2 regions of the Nocardioides sp. Z50_6 genome follow, and region 1 is predicted to be linked to the other one. Evidence: riboswitches for the same ligand, from Rfam matches in the RefSeq annotation. Region 1 holds a riboswitch; the other holds the start of a gene.
What was found. Region 1 has a riboswitch for thiamine pyrophosphate ahead of AC4BGE_RS05250 (thiamine ABC transporter substrate-binding protein). Riboswitches for the same ligand answer to the same signal wherever they lie in the genome.

Region 1 (7,240 bases):
GTGGTGACCGAGCGCTCCACGTAGTCGGTGATCCCGTCGGCCTCCACCATGGCGGCCAGCCCCGCCACCTGCGGGACCGTCTCGTAGGAGCGGACCAGGGTCGCGCCGTACGCCTCCTGCTGCCGGGCCAGGTCGTCGGTCGCGGCGGCGGCGGCGACCCGGGCGGCTTCGGCAGCGGCCTCGGCCTGGGTCAGCTCCCAGGCGGTGCGGTTGGCGGTCTCCGCGGCCTGGGCCGCCCGGATCGCCGACTCGTCGAGCGCGTGGCCGGCCAGCGCCAGCTCGGCCCGGACCGCGGCGACGCCGCGGGCGGCCGTGTCGGTGGCCCGCTCGGCGGCCGCCACCTCGTCGGCGGACGGCACGGGCTCGTCGGTCGCCCCGGCGGGAGTCGCCGCCAGGAGCAGCACCAGCAGGGCACCGGTCAGGGGCACCTGTCGCCGCGCACGGGTGCGGTGGTGCCGTCGCCTGCGCACGGTGTTCCCCTCGCCTAGGTCGGCGGGGCCTGCGTGGGCCCGCCCGGACCTGCCTGGAGCTCAGCCGCTCGGCGGGTCACCGAGTCGGCTGCGCCTCGGGCGGCTTCCCCACCGCCCGAGACACATCAGGCACGGTAGTGCGCTTTCGTCACATTGGAAACACAAATCTCAAGTTTTCTTCGCCACACCGGCGTGTCGCCTTGACGAACTACACTGGTGTAATTCGCTCCGCGACCTCGTCCGGCAGGTCCACCGTCTCCCGCGACGACGTCGAGGACGAGTTGAGGAGCAGGCCCCTCTTGGTGAACTTCTGCCCCGCGGCCAGGCCCCCGGCGTAGAAGGAGACCAGCGCGATCGCGACCCCGGCGATGTCGTCGGCCACGTAGTGCCAGCCGAAGTAGAGGGTGGCCACGACGGTCACCGCGAAGTTGACCCAGAAGACGATCTTGAGGGTGCGGCTGCGCATCGTGTACTGGATCATCAGCGCGACCAGCAGGGTGACGCCGGTGTGCAGGCTGGCGAACCCAGCCACCGACTGCACCGCACCCTCGATCCCGTCGTGGATCACCCCCTTGCGCACGTAGAAGAGCGACTCCATCAACGCACTGGTGCCGGTGTCGGGGAGGTCGGCGTAGAGCCAGGGGTAGCGGAAGCCGGGGCCGAGGGTGGGCAGCGCGTAGTAGGAGGCCGTCCCCAGCGTCCAGATCAGCACCTGGGAGTTGGCGAACCAGTAGCCGAAGGTGATGTTGCGCGACCAGACCAGGAAGACCGCGACGCCGATCGGCACCAGCGGCAGGAACCAGAGGTAGATGGTGGAGAGGAAGAACGCACTGAAGCTGGTGCCGAAGACCGTGTGCAGCACCTCGGCCGGCTCGGTGCCGCCGAACATCGCCCGGTCGAGCACGTGGAGCTCGCGGTCGTACTTCGTGTCGCCCATGATGAACGGCAGGAACGACTTGAGGTTCCGGTAGCTGACGTAGGTGAGGTAGAAGCAGACGATGCCGAGCACCACGAGGGTGAGGCGCTCCCGGTTCCAGTGGGTGTGCCACCGCTTCTTCATCGCCTCCCAGCCGGCGCGAGGGTGTCCCATGCCCTCCCAGAAGTAGCGGGGAAGCATGTCGACCAGCAGCGCCGCCCCGACCAGCAGCGGCAGGCGGACGGCGGCCGGGCCCAGGAACCCCTCGGGGTCCACGAGCGGTCGGTCCAAGGAGATCGAGGCCACCAGGGCCAGGAGCCCCATGGTGGCCGCGACTCCGATGAGGAGGACGTGGGCGCGGCGGTACACCCCCGCATCCTAGAGAGTTCCGGGCAGCTGCGCCCGGACGGGCACCGGCGCGAGCCGGCTCGCGTCGACACCGAGGCGCACCCGGTCCCCGACCGCGACGCCCAGGTCGCGGGGGGCCACCGCGTGCAGCGCCCCCAGGCCCGGCACCTCGACCTGGAGCCGGAGCAGCTCCGGGGTCGCCGCGGCCAGCGTCACGGTCCCCTCCAGCCGGCCGTCGGCCGCCACCCGCAGCGCCGAGCGGCGCAGTGCGAGCCCCCCGCCGCGGGGCAGGCCGGCCGCGTCGGCCAGCCGGTGCGCCGCGGCGCCGGTGAGCACCGTGGCGTAGCCCAGGAAGACCGCGGTCTCGGGGGTGGCGGGTGCCGACCACACCGCGCCGATGGGCCCCTCCTGCACGACCCGGCCGCGGAACATCACCGCCAAGCGGTCGGCGACCGTGAACGCCTCCTCGTGGTCGTGGGTGACCATCACCGCCGTGGTCCGCGCAGCCGTGAGGATCGCGCGGAGGTCCTGGGCCAGCGACTCGCGCAGCGCGGCGTCCAGGGCGGAGAGCGGCTCGTCGAGGAGCAGCAGCCGCGGCCGCACGGCCAGGGCCCGGGCCAGCGCCACCCGCTGCCGCTCGCCACCCGAGAGCGTCGCCGGCATCCGCGCGCCGTAGCCCTCCAGCCCCACCAGCGCCAGGAGCTCAGCCACCCGGCGGGCGACCTCGGCCCGGGGACGCCGCGCCAGGCGCAGCGCGTAGCCGACGTTGCGCGCCACGTCGAGGTGGGCGAAGAGCTGGCCGTCCTGGAACATCAGCGCGAAGCCGCGCCGGTGGGTGGGGCGCCCGCCCAGGTCCTCGCCGCCGAAGCGGACCGTGCCGGCGGTGACCGGCTCCAGGCCGGCGACCGCGCGCAGCAGCGTCGACTTGCCGCAGCCCGAGGGGCCGAGCACGGCGAGCACCTCGCCCGGTGGGAGCTCCAGGTCGACGTCGACCACGGCGGGCACGCCGTCGTAGCGCACCTCGACGCCCTCGAGCTGCAGCCCCTGCTGGTCGCCGGCCATGTCAGAAGGCTCCCACGCTCGGCACCCGCAGCCGCTCCACGGCCAGCATCACCAGCGCGGTGGTGGCCGCCAGCACCACGGAGGCGGCCAGGGCCATCCCGTAGTTCATCTGCCCGGGGTGGCCGATCAGCCGGAAGATCACCACCGGCACCGTCGGGCGGTCGTCGCGGGCCAGGAACGAGGTAGCCCCGAACTCGCCCAGCGACGCCGCGAAGGCGAACCCGGTGGCCGCCAGCAGCGGCTTCCACACCACCGGAAGGTCGACGGTGACCCAGGTGCGCACCGGTCCGGCACCCATCGAGGCGGCCGCCTGCCGCAGCCGGTCGTCGACACCGGCGAGCACCGGGACCAGCGTGCGCAGCACCAGGGGCAGGGCCACCAGCGCCTGGGCGATCGGCACCAGCAGCGCCGAGTCGCGCAGGTCGACCGGCGGCCGGTCGAGGGTGATGAGGAAGCCGAAGCCCAGGGTGACCGCGGAGACCCCCAACGGCAGCATGAAGAGGGCGTCCATCCCCGACCTCAGCCGGCGCTCGGTGCGGGTCTGGGAGCGCCGGGTGACCAGCACCGCCAGCAGCAGCCCGAGGAGCAGCGCCATCCAGGTGGCGTCCACCGCGATCCGCAGCGAGTTGACCAGCGCCTCGGTCACCGGGACCAGCAGCGCCCCGTCGTCGCCACGCCCACCCAGGGCGCGGTAGTTGCCCAGGCTCCAGGCGCCGCCGACCCGCAGCGAGCCCAGCACCAGGGTGACCAGCGGGGCGGCGACGAAGGCCAGCAGCAGACCGGTCATCGCCAGCGCCCAGACGTCGTGGCGACCCGGGCGCCGGGCGCGGGCGGTACGCCGGGCGACCGCGGCCGTGGTCGCGCGGAGCCGGCCGGTCACCAGGAGCAACCCGGCCACCACCGCCAGCTGGACGAGCGAGAGGGCGGCCGCCGCCCGCAGGTCGAAGAGGGTGGTGGTCAGGAGGTAGATCTCGGTCTCCACGGTGGCGTAGCGGACCCCGCCGAGGGTGAGCACGATGCCGAACGCGGTCGCGCAGAAGAGGAAGACCACCGACGCCGAGGAGACGATGGCCGGCCGCAGGGCGGGCAGGGTGACCGTGCGCAGCACCTGCCACGGGGGGGCACCGAGGGCCGCAGCGGCCTCGGCCGGGCGCGGGTCGAGGGACTCCCACGCCGCCCCCACCCCGCGCACCACGACGGCGGAGTTGAAGAAGGCCAGGCCCAGCACGATCGCCACCGGCGTGCCGTCGAGCCCGAGGAAGCCGAGCGGGCCGGACTCCCCGAGCAGCTCCCGGAAGGCGACGCCGACCACCACGGTGGGGAGCACGAACGGCACCAGCAGCGCGGCGCGGACCACCCGGCGCCCCGGCAGGGCGAGCCGGCTCAGCGCGTAGGCGGCCGGCAGCCCGAGCACCAGCGAGAGCAGCGTCCCGGCCAGTGCCGAGCCCACGGTGAAGGAGAGCACCCGCAGCACCCGGGGCCGGCGGAGCACCTCGAGCACCCCGCCGGGGTCGAAGGCGCCGTCGACCCAGAACCCGCGGGCCACCATTCCGGTCACCGGCAGCACGAAGAAGACGCCGAGCACCAGCAGCGGTCCGGCGGAGAGGGCGGCCAGCGCCAGCAGCCGACGGGTCACGACCCGGTCACCGGGTGGTGAGCTCGGTCCACTCCTGGAGCCACCGCTCGCGGTTGGCCGCGATCTCCTCGGGCGCCACGGTGAACGGCTCGTCGGGCTGGACGGCGTGGGCGGCCCAGGCCTCGGGCAGCTCCACGGAGGCGTCGACCGGGAAGACGTACATCGACTCCGGCAGCGCCTCCTGCACCGACCGGCCGACCAGGAACTCCACCAGCACCTCGGCCCCCTCGGGGTTGGACGCGCCCGCCAGCACCCCGGCGTACTCGACCTGGCGGAAACAGGTGTCGAGCAGCGCGCTGGTGGTGGAGCGGTTCTTCCCCTCGGGGACGGTGAACGCCGGGGAGGAGTCGTAGGAGAGCACGATCGGGCGGGTGCCGTCCTCGCCGCCCTGGGTGAAGTCGGTGTAGTAGGCGTCGCTCCAGCCGTCGACGATCTTGACGCCGTTGTCGACCAGCGACTGCCAGTAGACGGGCCACTCGTCGCCGTAGGCCGCCACGGTGGCGAGCAGGAAGGACATCCCGACCGAGGAGGTCGAGGCGGCCGGCACCACCATCAGGTCCTGGTACGCCGGCTCGGCGAGGTCCGCCAGCGTCCGCGGCGGCTTCACGTCCCGCTCGGCGAACCAGGTGTCGTCGACGTTGACACAGACGTGGCCCACGTCGACCGGGGTGAGCCGGTCGGCCCCCTCGGGCAGCGCGAACTCCTCGGCGCCGGCCGGCAGCGGGGCCTCGAAGGGGGCGAAGACACCCTCGGCGAGCACGCGGGAGGCGAAGGTGTTGTCGATGCCGAAGGCGGCGTCCCCGAGCGGGTTCTCCTTGGTCAGCCCGAGCTTGGCGCTCAGGGAGCCGGCGTCGCCGGAGGCCCGGACGATCAGGTCGAGGTCGTGCCGCTCGCTGAACTCCTCGATCAGCTCCTCGGGCAGCTGGAAGGACTCGTGGGTGACCAGGATGACCCGGTCACGCTCGTCCGCGCCGGCGGTGTCGTCGTTGTCGTCGCCGAGGGCGCTGCAGCCGGCCGTGACCGCGCTCAGCACCGCCACGGACGCGAGGAGGGCATGGGTCTTCACTTCTCTGACTCCCTTCGCCGGTGCTAACCGGTGCAGGTTCGGAGGGTCTGCGGCTCTCTCCGCACTCTCAGCACATGGATGTCGTCGACGCGTCGCGACACCGGGTGCTCCCCTGTCTGGTCCGGCGATACTACCGGTAGCCGAAGCGGCGCAGCACCGGCCAGGACAGGGCGGTCACCAGGCGCCTGTCGCGCGCCGTCATCTCGCTGCGCCACTCCTCGTCGGCCCGCAGCTCGGTGCGGCCGGTCCGGAAGCGCATCGGGTTTCCCGCCACCGAGTGGCAGGGCCCCAGCTCGACCTCGTGCGGCCCGAGCAGCGGGAGGGCGGGGCTGCCCGGCAGCCCGAGGGCCTGCCAGCTCGCGGCCACCGCCCCGGCCGGGTCGGCGACCAGGTCCTCGTAGCGCAGCCGGGCCAGCGGGGCGCCCCGCCAGGGGAGGGCCTGCACGGTCAGGTTGCCCGAGACCCACAAGGCGGTGCTCCGGGCCGGGGAGAAGCGGGGCATCGGCTCGCCGCCCGCCTCCGGGCGGGCCACGGTCTTGGCCCAGGAGTACGCCACCCCGCGCGGGTCGCGGAGCACGTGCAGCACCCGCAGGTCCAGGTCGGGCAGGTGGCTGAGGGTCACGGCGGTGGGGATCTCCTTGCTGGAGTCCACCAGGACCCGGGCGCCCCCCGCCACCTCGCGCGCGGCAGCGTAGACGGCGCGGTAGTGCCCGGCGTAGTCGAGCACCGCGCGGCGGGTGGCCGGCGACGGGTGGCGGCGCAGCGTGCTCGGCAGCCGGCGCTGCCGGTCGACCTGCTCCTTGAGGTGGGCCACCCGGTCGACGTCGACCCGCCCCCAGCCGCCGAAGGCCCGCTCCCCGACCGCGGTCCAGAACGGGCAGGCCGAGAACGCCGCGCCGCAGGCGCACAGCTCGTCGCGGCGCACACCGCGCTCCCAGAGGTGGACCACCTCACCGAGCAGGGTCACCCCGTCGAGCTCTCCCAGCAGCCGCTCCAGCAGCGTCGAGCCGCTGCGGCCCCAGCCGGCGAGGTAGAGCACCAGCGGGTCCGGCACGGCTGCCGCGGGACCCTCGGACGGCGTGCTGGACGGCTCGGTCATGGTGGCCTGAGCCTAGGGTGCGACCGTGACCCGCGTCCCGCACTCCGAGCTCTTCCGTCCAGGCCCCGGCCCCAGCCGCCGGCACCGGCTGCTGGCCTGGGCGCTGCCCCGGGTGCGGCGTACCGGCGAGCTCGTCGACGCCGAGCAGGAGCGGGCCTCCGTCGAGCGCCGCCACCGGGACCGCAGCCCGGCGCTGCCGACCATGCTGGTGCCGCGCTTCGACCGGCGCTTCCGTGTGGCCCGCGACGACTCGGCCGGCTACCCGACCTGGGTGGTGACGCCGCGCCGGCCCGACCACGCGGCCGGCCGGCCGACGCTGCTCCACCTGCACGGCGGCGGCTACGCCCACCCGCTGGACCCCTTCCACCTGCGGTGGCTGTGCCGGCTCGCCGCGACCACCGGGGCCCGGCTGGTGCTGCCCGACTACCCGCTGGCGCCCCGGCACACCTGGCGCGACTCGTTCGCGGCGACCACCGCCCTGGCGACCCGCTGGGCGCGGGAGGCCGCCGCGACCGGGGGCGAGCTGGTGCTGGGCGGCGACTCCGCGGGCGGCGGCTACGCGCTGGCGGTGGCGCAGGCGATGCGCGACGCCGGAGGGCCCGTGGCCGCCCGGCTGGTCCTCGTCTCCCCCTGGGTCGACCTG
Region 2 (7,240 bases), on a different contig from region 1:
GGTTGGGGGTGGCCACCGTGGCCAGCCCCAGCAGGTGCTCGCGGTAGGCAGCGACCACCCCCGCGTCCCCCAGCACCGCCCCGCTGGTGGCCACCAGCACCGGGTCGACCACCAGGGGGACGCCGGCTCCCCCGACCCGGTCGGCCACCAGCCGGACCACCTCGGCGCTGCCCAGCATCCCCGTCTTGACCGCGGCCACCGGCAGGTCGCCGAGCACGGCGTCGAGCTGCGCGGCCACCACCTCCCACGGGACGGGATGGACGGCGTGCACGCCGAGCGTGTCCTGGGCGGTGACGGCGGTGACCACGCACGCGCCGTGGGTGCCGAGGTGGCCGAACGTGGCGAGGTCGGCCGCGAGGCCCGCGGCCCCGCCCGAGTCCGTGCCGGCGATCGTCAGCACCACCGGCGGCGTCACTCCCCCACCTCGGCCAGCAGCCGGGTGACCACCTCGGCGGGGTCGGGGGCCCGCATCACCGCGCCCATCACCGCGACCCCGTGGGCGCCGGCCGTCAGGGCGGCGGCGGCCACCCCGGGGCCGACCCCGCCGAGCGCGAGGACGGGCAGCCGGTGGCCGGCGAAGGCGGTCGCCGGGAGCGCCGGCCCGTAGCCGGGCTTGCTCCGGGTGACGTCGTACGGCGAGAGCGTCACCCACCCGGCTCCGTCGGCCGTCGCCTCCGCCACCTCCGCGCGGGAGTGGCAGGAGCGGCCCCAGCACGGTGTCCCGGCCGGGACCGGCTGGCCCGCCGCCAGGTGCATCGCGTGGGCGGCCGGGTCGGGCAGCCGCGAGGAGACGACCCGCAGCCCCGGCAGGGCGGCGAGCGCCGCGACCAGGGCCCGCCGGCGCGCGGCCGGCAGATCGGGCTCGCGCACCACCACGGCGCGGAGCCCGGCGGCGTGGCAGGCAGTCACGGTCGCCAGCAGCCCACGGCCCGGCGCCAGCTGGGCGCGGTCGGTGAGCAGCACCACCCGCGGGGGTCGCGCCGGGGGGCGGGGGCTCATCCGACCCGCCCCGCCACCGGGCTGGACGCCCGGGCCACCGACCGGCGCGGGATCCGGCCGGCACCCCGAGCCGTCCGCCCCGCCTCGACCGCGAGCCGCAGCGCCCGCGCCATCGCCGGCGGGTCCGCGGCCCGGGTCACCGCGGAGGCCGCGAGCACCGCGGCACAGCCCAGCTCCATGGCGAGAGCGGCGTCGGAGGCGGTGCCGATCCCGGCGTCGAGGACGACCGGGACGGCGACCGCGGCCACCACCGCCTCCAGCGACCACGGGTCGAGCACCCCGCGGCCCGAGCCGATGGGCGAGCCCAGCGGCATCACCGCCGCGCACCCGGCGTCGGCCAGCCGGCGGGCCAGCACCGGGTCGGGCGGCGCGTAGGGCAGCACGGTGAAGCCGCGGGCCACCAGCTGCTCGGCGGCGTCGAGCAGCTCCACGGCGTCCGGCAGCAGCGACTCCTCGTCGCCGATCACCTCGAGCTTGACCCAGTCGGTCTCCAGCGCGTCGCGGGCCAGCTCGGCGGTGAACACCGCCTCCCGGGCGCTGGTGCAGCCGGCGGTGTTGGGGAGCAGCCGGACGCCGTGGGCGCGCAGCGTCCCGAGCAGCCCATCCGCACCCGTGCCCGGCGTCCGGCGCATGCTCACGGTGACCAGGCCAGGGTCGGCGGCGCGCAGCACCTCCGGGAGCAGGGAGAGGCGCGGCAGCCCGCCGGTGCCGAGCAGCAGCCGGGAGGCGAGGGTCTCCCCCGCGATCAGCAACGGGTCCCCGGCGGCGCTCATCCGCCCTGCACCGCCTGCACCACCTCGACGACGTCGCCGGGCCGCAGGGCGTGCCCGACCCGGGCCGCCCGCGGCACCACCACTCCGTTGACGGCGACCGCGCACCCGGTCTCGGGCACCCTGCGGTGGCGCAGCAGGGTGGCGAGGTCCTCCTCGGGCACCTCGATCGGTCGTCCGTTGACCACGATCCTCATGGGCTCCTCCTCGGGTGCGGTGTCGCCGCGGGCCGCCGGCGCGGGTCCCAGGGCGGATGGACGGTCCCCGACTCCAGGTGGTCGGCGACCAGGCGCGCGGTCAGCGGGGCCAGCAGCACGCCGTGACGGTGGTGGCCGGCGGCCAGCAACACCCCCGGCAGGGGGGTGGGGCCGACCAGCGGCCGGTTGTCGCGGGTGCCGGGACGGTCCCGGGCCACCGCCTCCAGCCAGGTCGCCCGGTCGAGCGCCGGAAGAAGTGCGCGGCCCGCGTCGAGCAGGCCGTGCACCCCGCCCGCGGTCACCTCCGGGCCGGTGTCGTGCTCCTCGGCGGTCGCGCCGACCACCACCTCGCCGTCCGGGCGCGGCACCAGGTAGACCGCTCGCCCGCGCACCAGGCCGCGCACCACGTGACGCGGCGGGTCCGCGCTGCGCACCCGCAGCACCTCGCCGCGCACCCCGCGGACCAGCCCGGCGAACGGCGTCGGCAGCCGCGACCCGGTCGCCACCACGACCGCGTCGTGGTCGGGTCCGGGGGCGGGCTCCCGGTCGAGGAGCCACTCGCCGGGGACCAGCGCCTCGCCGAGCCGCCGCCGCAGAGCGGCCATGACGGCCCGCGGGTCGACGGCGAGGTCGGCGGGCAGCCGGAACCCTCCGGCGCTGCGGCCCAGGCAGGGCTCGGCGGCCCGGAGCGCCACCCGGTCCAGCTCCTCCACCGGCTCCCCGAGGGCCTCGAGCAGCCCGGCCTGCCGGGCGAGCTCCTGGAGGTCCCCGGCGTCGTGGCCCACCAGCAGCGTGCCGGCCGTCTGCAGCCTCAGCCCCAGCCGGCCGGCCAGCCCCGGCCAGAGCCGCGCCGACCGGCGCCCGGCCGTGAGCAGGTCGGTCTCCCCGTGCCAGGTCTCCCCCGCCGGGCAGAGCATCCCGGCGGCCGCCCAGGACGCTCCGCTCCCCGGCACCGGGTCCTGCACCGTGACCCGGTGACCGCGGTTCGCCAGCTCCTCGGCGCAGGCGAGCCCGATGATCCCGGCCCCGAGGACTCGCACCCGCAGGCTCACGCGAGGGCCGCCACCAGCTCCTTGGCCGCCGCCACCGGATCCCGCGAGGCCCAGATCCCGGCGATCACCGCGACCCCGTGCGCCCCCGCCCCGCGCGCCCGGGCCGCGCGCCCGGCGTCCACCCCGCCGATGGCGACCAGCGGCAGCACGCCCGTCGCCCAGGTGAGTGCGAAGGCCCCGAGCGGGTCGGGGATGCCGCTCTTGCTCGAGCTCGACCAGACCGGCCCGAAGCCGGCGTAGGACGCCCCCGCGGCCGCGGCCCGCAGCACGTCGTCGCGGCTGCGGCAGGTGGCACCCACGAGCAGGTCGGGGGCGACCCGGCGGGCGGCGGCCACGGGCAGGTCGTCGGCACCGAGGTGGACGCCGTCGGCCCCGGCCGCGAGGGCGACGTCGAGCCGGTCGTCGACGACCACCCGGGCGCCCGCCGGGCGCACCGCGCCCACCACCGTCCGGGTCAGGTCGAGGACCTCCCGGTCGGTGCCGGTCTTCTCTCGCACCTGGAAGCCGTCGACGCCGGCCGCGGCGAGGTCGGGCAGCAGGGAGAGGTCGTCCCTGGCGGACACGAGGCAGAACAGACGGGGCAGCAACACCTGGACTCCTGACGCTTCCTTCGCCGGCATGACCCGGATCAGGTTCTACGGTCGGAGCGGCTCAGCTCCCTCTCAGCCCGCTGCCGCAGGCTCCCGTGGTGGACGTCAGCGACGATAGCCAAGGTCCCGAGCAGGTGTCCAGAGTGGTGACCGCGGCCGGCCGGCGGCCGCGCCCGGCGGCCGGTGCGCCCTCAGGCGCCGACGACCAGCACCGGCGCCGGATTCACGCCCAGCGCGACGCGGTCGCCCGGGCGCAGCCCGGAGGCCTCCGAGCTGGCCAGCTGGGCGACCAGCTCGGGCCCGTCGGGCAGGGCGACGTGGACCCGCGAGACCGGCCCGAGGAAGCCCACCGAGACCACGGTGGCGCTCCCCTCCGGGTCGGCGGTCAGCTCCAGCGACTCGGGGCGCACCAGCGCCAGGCCCTGGCCCGTGGCCGATCCGTCGAGCACCGGCACCCGCTGACCCAGCACGTTGGCGTGGCCCGACTCGACGGTCGCCGGCACCCGGTTGGAGAGCCCCACGAACTCCCCGACGAAGGCCGTCGCGGGCGCGGAGTAGAGCTCGGCCGGCGGGGCCAGCTGCTCGAGACGGCCGGCGTTCATCACCCCGACCCGGTCGGCCACCGCGAGCGCCTCCTCCTGGTCGTGGGTGACGAAGAGGGTGGTGGTGCCGACGTCGAGCTGGACCTTGCGGATCTCGTCGCGCAGCTGCACCCGGACCTTGGCGTCCAGCGCCGAGAGCGGCTCGTCGAGCAGCAGCACCGAGGGCTCCACGGCAAGGGCGCGAGCCAGCGCCACCCGCTGCTGCTGGCCACCGGAGAGCTGGTGGGCGTAGCGCGCCTTGTGCTCGCCCAGGCCCACCAGGTCGAGCATGTCGCCGGCCCGGTCCCGCCGCTCCTTGCGCCCGCGGCCGCGCATCTTGAGGCCGAAGGCCACGTTCTCCAGGACGGTCAGGTGCGGGAAGAGGCTGTAGGCCTGGAAGACCATCCCCATGTCGCGCTTGTTGGCGGGCACGGCCGAGAGGTCCCGGTCCCCCACCCGCACCGTGCCGCTGTCCTGGCGCTCGAGCCCGGCCAGGATGCGCAGCGCGGTGGTCTTGCCGCAGCCCGAGGGACCGAGCAGCACCACCATCTCGCCCGGCTCGATCCGCAGGTCGAGCCCGTCGAGGGCACGGACCTCGCCGTAGTGGCGGTGCAGGTCGGAGAGCTCGACCGCCAGTCCGCCGCTCGCGTCCTGCTGCGAGACCTGGGGTTCGTTGGACATCACTTGCCTCCGGACATGGTGCGTCGACCGCGGTCGAAGAAGGAGAGGAGCAGCAGCAGGACCGCTGCGAAGAGGATCGAGGCGAGCGCGGCCGCCATCGAGGTCTGGGCGTCGCTCTTGCCCAGCAGCACGATCGCGACCGGCAGGGTCTCGTAGTTGAGGAGCGAGGCGAAGGTGTACTCGCCCAGCACCAGCGCGATCGAGATGAACGCGGCACCCAGCACGCCGGGCCAGATGTTGGGCAGCACCACCCGGACGATCACCGTCCACCAGCCGGCGCCCAGCGAGCGGGCGGCCTCGGAGAGGGTGCTCACGTCGAGGGCGGCGAGCGAGGCGTCGATCGCGCGGTAGGCGTAGGGCAGCACCAGCACGACGTAGGAGAAGGCCAGCACCAGCGAGGTCTCGCCGAAGACGTAGCGCAGCCAGCTGTAGACGTTGGAGCTGCCGACCACGATCACCAGCGCCGGGATGGTCAGCGGCAGCAGGCAGAGGAACTCCACCAGCCGGGAGGCGCGGGGCACCCGCAGGCGCACCCAGACCATCGTCGGGACCAGCAGCACGACCATGCCGACCACGGTCAGCGCGGCGAGCACCAGGCTGGTCACGATGGCCTGGGACATCGTCGGGTCGTCGAGCAGGCCGCGCCACGCCTCGCCCGAGCGGCCGCCGCCGCGCACCTTGGTGCTGAAGTCGAGCAGCGCCACCAGGGGCAGCAGGAAGAACGTCGCGAAGGCCGCGATCAGCAGGCCGCGCACCACGCGGCCGGCCACGCGCCCGGCCGTCACTGGAGCCACCTCGAGGTACGACGCAGCAGCAGCGCGTAGCCGATCATCACGACCACCACCACCAGGATCATCTGAAGCGCCAGGGCGAAGGCGAAGTTGGCCTGGCCCAGGACCACCTCGCTGGTCAGCGCGGAGCGGATCAAGAGCGGGGTGATCGGGGCGCCCTGGCTGACCAGGGCGGCCGCGGTCGCGTAGGCGGCGAACGCGTTGGCGAAGAGCAGCAGTGCCGAGCCCAGGAAGGCCGGGAGCAGCAGCGGGAAGCCCACCTGGGTCCAGTACTGCCGGGTGCTGGCGCCGAGGTTGACGGCCGCCTCGCGCCACTGCGGGCGCAGTCCCTCCATGGCGGGGAGGAAGACGATCACCATCAGCGGGATCTGGAAGTAGGTGTAGACCAGGATCAGCCCGGGCAGGTCGTAGAGCCAGCCGGAGCCGGTCGCGTCCATCCCGAAGACGTCGGCCAGCAGGTTGGTGAGCAGGCCCCCGAAGCCCAGCGTCGCCATCCACGCGAAGGCCAGCGTGACCCCGCCGAACTGGGCGAGCACGCTGCAGATCGAGGTCACCACCCGGCGCACCAACGAGGCGGGCGGCGAGCTGACCACCAGGTAGGTGAGCACCGCGCCCAGCACCGCGCCGATGGCAGCGGAGGAGGCGGAGAGCACCACGCTCTGCCACAGCGCACGCAGGGCGGTCTCGCCGCCCAGCGCCTCGATCTTCTCGGTGGAGAAGCCGCCGTCGGTGTCCTGGAAGGCGCCGACGACCACGGTGATCGTGGGGACGACCAGGAACGCGGTGACGAAGACCAGGAACGGCAGCAGACCCACCGACGGGCCGACGCCGAAGCGCCGACCCGTCGAGGTGGAGACGTGGGTGCTCACCGTCAGCCGACGGCCTTGGCCCAGTTGTCGGCCAGGTAGGCCGCCATCTGCTCGGACTCCTTGTCGGTGGGCACGACCGGGTCGCCGCTCACCTCGGGCAGGTTGGCCCAGAGCTCCTCGTCGATGGTGCCGGCCTCGACCATCGCGTCGGCGCGGATCGGCCGGGCGCCGCCGGCGAGCCAGATGTTCTGCCCCTCGTCGCTGTAGAGGAACTCCTGCCACAGGCGTGCGGCCGCCGGGTGCGGGGCGTCGGCGTTGATCGCCTGGAAGTAGTAGCCGGCGATCGGCGCCTCGGCGGGGACCACCACCTCCCAGGTGTCGATGTCGTTGGTGATCGCGGCGTTGTTGTAGTCCCAGTCGATGACCACCGGGGTCTGGCCGGACTCGATCGTGGCCGGGGTCGGGTCGACCGGGATGAAGTTGCCGGCCTTCTTCAGCTTGGCGAACCAGTCGACGCCGGGCTTGATGTCCTCGACCGAGCCGCCGTTGGCGATGGAGGCCATCACCACGCCCGAGAACGCGGCGCCGGCCTGCGTCGGGTCGCCGTTGAGCGCGACCTTGCCCTTGAACTCGGGCTTCAGCAGGTCGTCGAGGGTCTTGATCTCCGGCACGGCCGAGGAGTCGTAGCCGATGGACATGAAGCCGCCGTAGTCGTTGACCCACTCGCCGTCCGCGGCCTTGAACTGCTCGGGAATGTCGTCCCAGGTCTG

Region 2: it holds a riboswitch for thiamine pyrophosphate, as region 1 does, so the genes downstream of both, AC4BGE_RS03295 (thiamine phosphate synthase) here and AC4BGE_RS05250 (thiamine ABC transporter substrate-binding protein) in region 1, are expected to answer to the same signal.

Annotation. Positions count from the first base shown of each region.
Region 1 is NZ_JBZAJB010000002.1:107,796-115,035, forward strand. It holds gene AC4BGE_RS05230 (C40 family peptidase) at 1-470, opposite strand, end outside; gene AC4BGE_RS05235 (phosphatase PAP2 family protein) at 679-1,755, opposite strand; gene AC4BGE_RS05240 (ABC transporter ATP-binding protein) at 1,765-2,796, opposite strand; gene AC4BGE_RS05245 (ABC transporter permease) at 2,798-4,432, opposite strand; gene AC4BGE_RS05250 (thiamine ABC transporter substrate-binding protein) at 4,440-5,498, opposite strand; TPP riboswitch at 5,491-5,622, opposite strand; gene AC4BGE_RS05255 (sulfotransferase) at 5,629-6,597, opposite strand; gene AC4BGE_RS05260 (alpha/beta hydrolase) at 6,623-7,240, shown strand, end outside.
Region 2 is NZ_JBZAJB010000001.1:679,893-687,132, forward strand. It holds gene thiD (bifunctional hydroxymethylpyrimidine kinase/phosphomethylpyrimidine kinase) at 1-415, opposite strand, end outside; gene AC4BGE_RS03275 (thiamine phosphate synthase) at 412-999, opposite strand; gene AC4BGE_RS03280 (thiazole synthase) at 996-1,772, opposite strand; gene thiS (sulfur carrier protein ThiS) at 1,769-1,966, opposite strand; gene thiO (glycine oxidase ThiO) at 1,963-3,018, opposite strand; gene AC4BGE_RS03295 (thiamine phosphate synthase) at 3,015-3,581, opposite strand; TPP riboswitch at 3,606-3,715, opposite strand; gene AC4BGE_RS03300 (ABC transporter ATP-binding protein) at 3,800-4,870, opposite strand; gene AC4BGE_RS03305 (ABC transporter permease) at 4,870-5,655, opposite strand; gene AC4BGE_RS03310 (ABC transporter permease) at 5,652-6,530, opposite strand; gene AC4BGE_RS03315 (ABC transporter substrate-binding protein) at 6,533-7,240, opposite strand, start outside.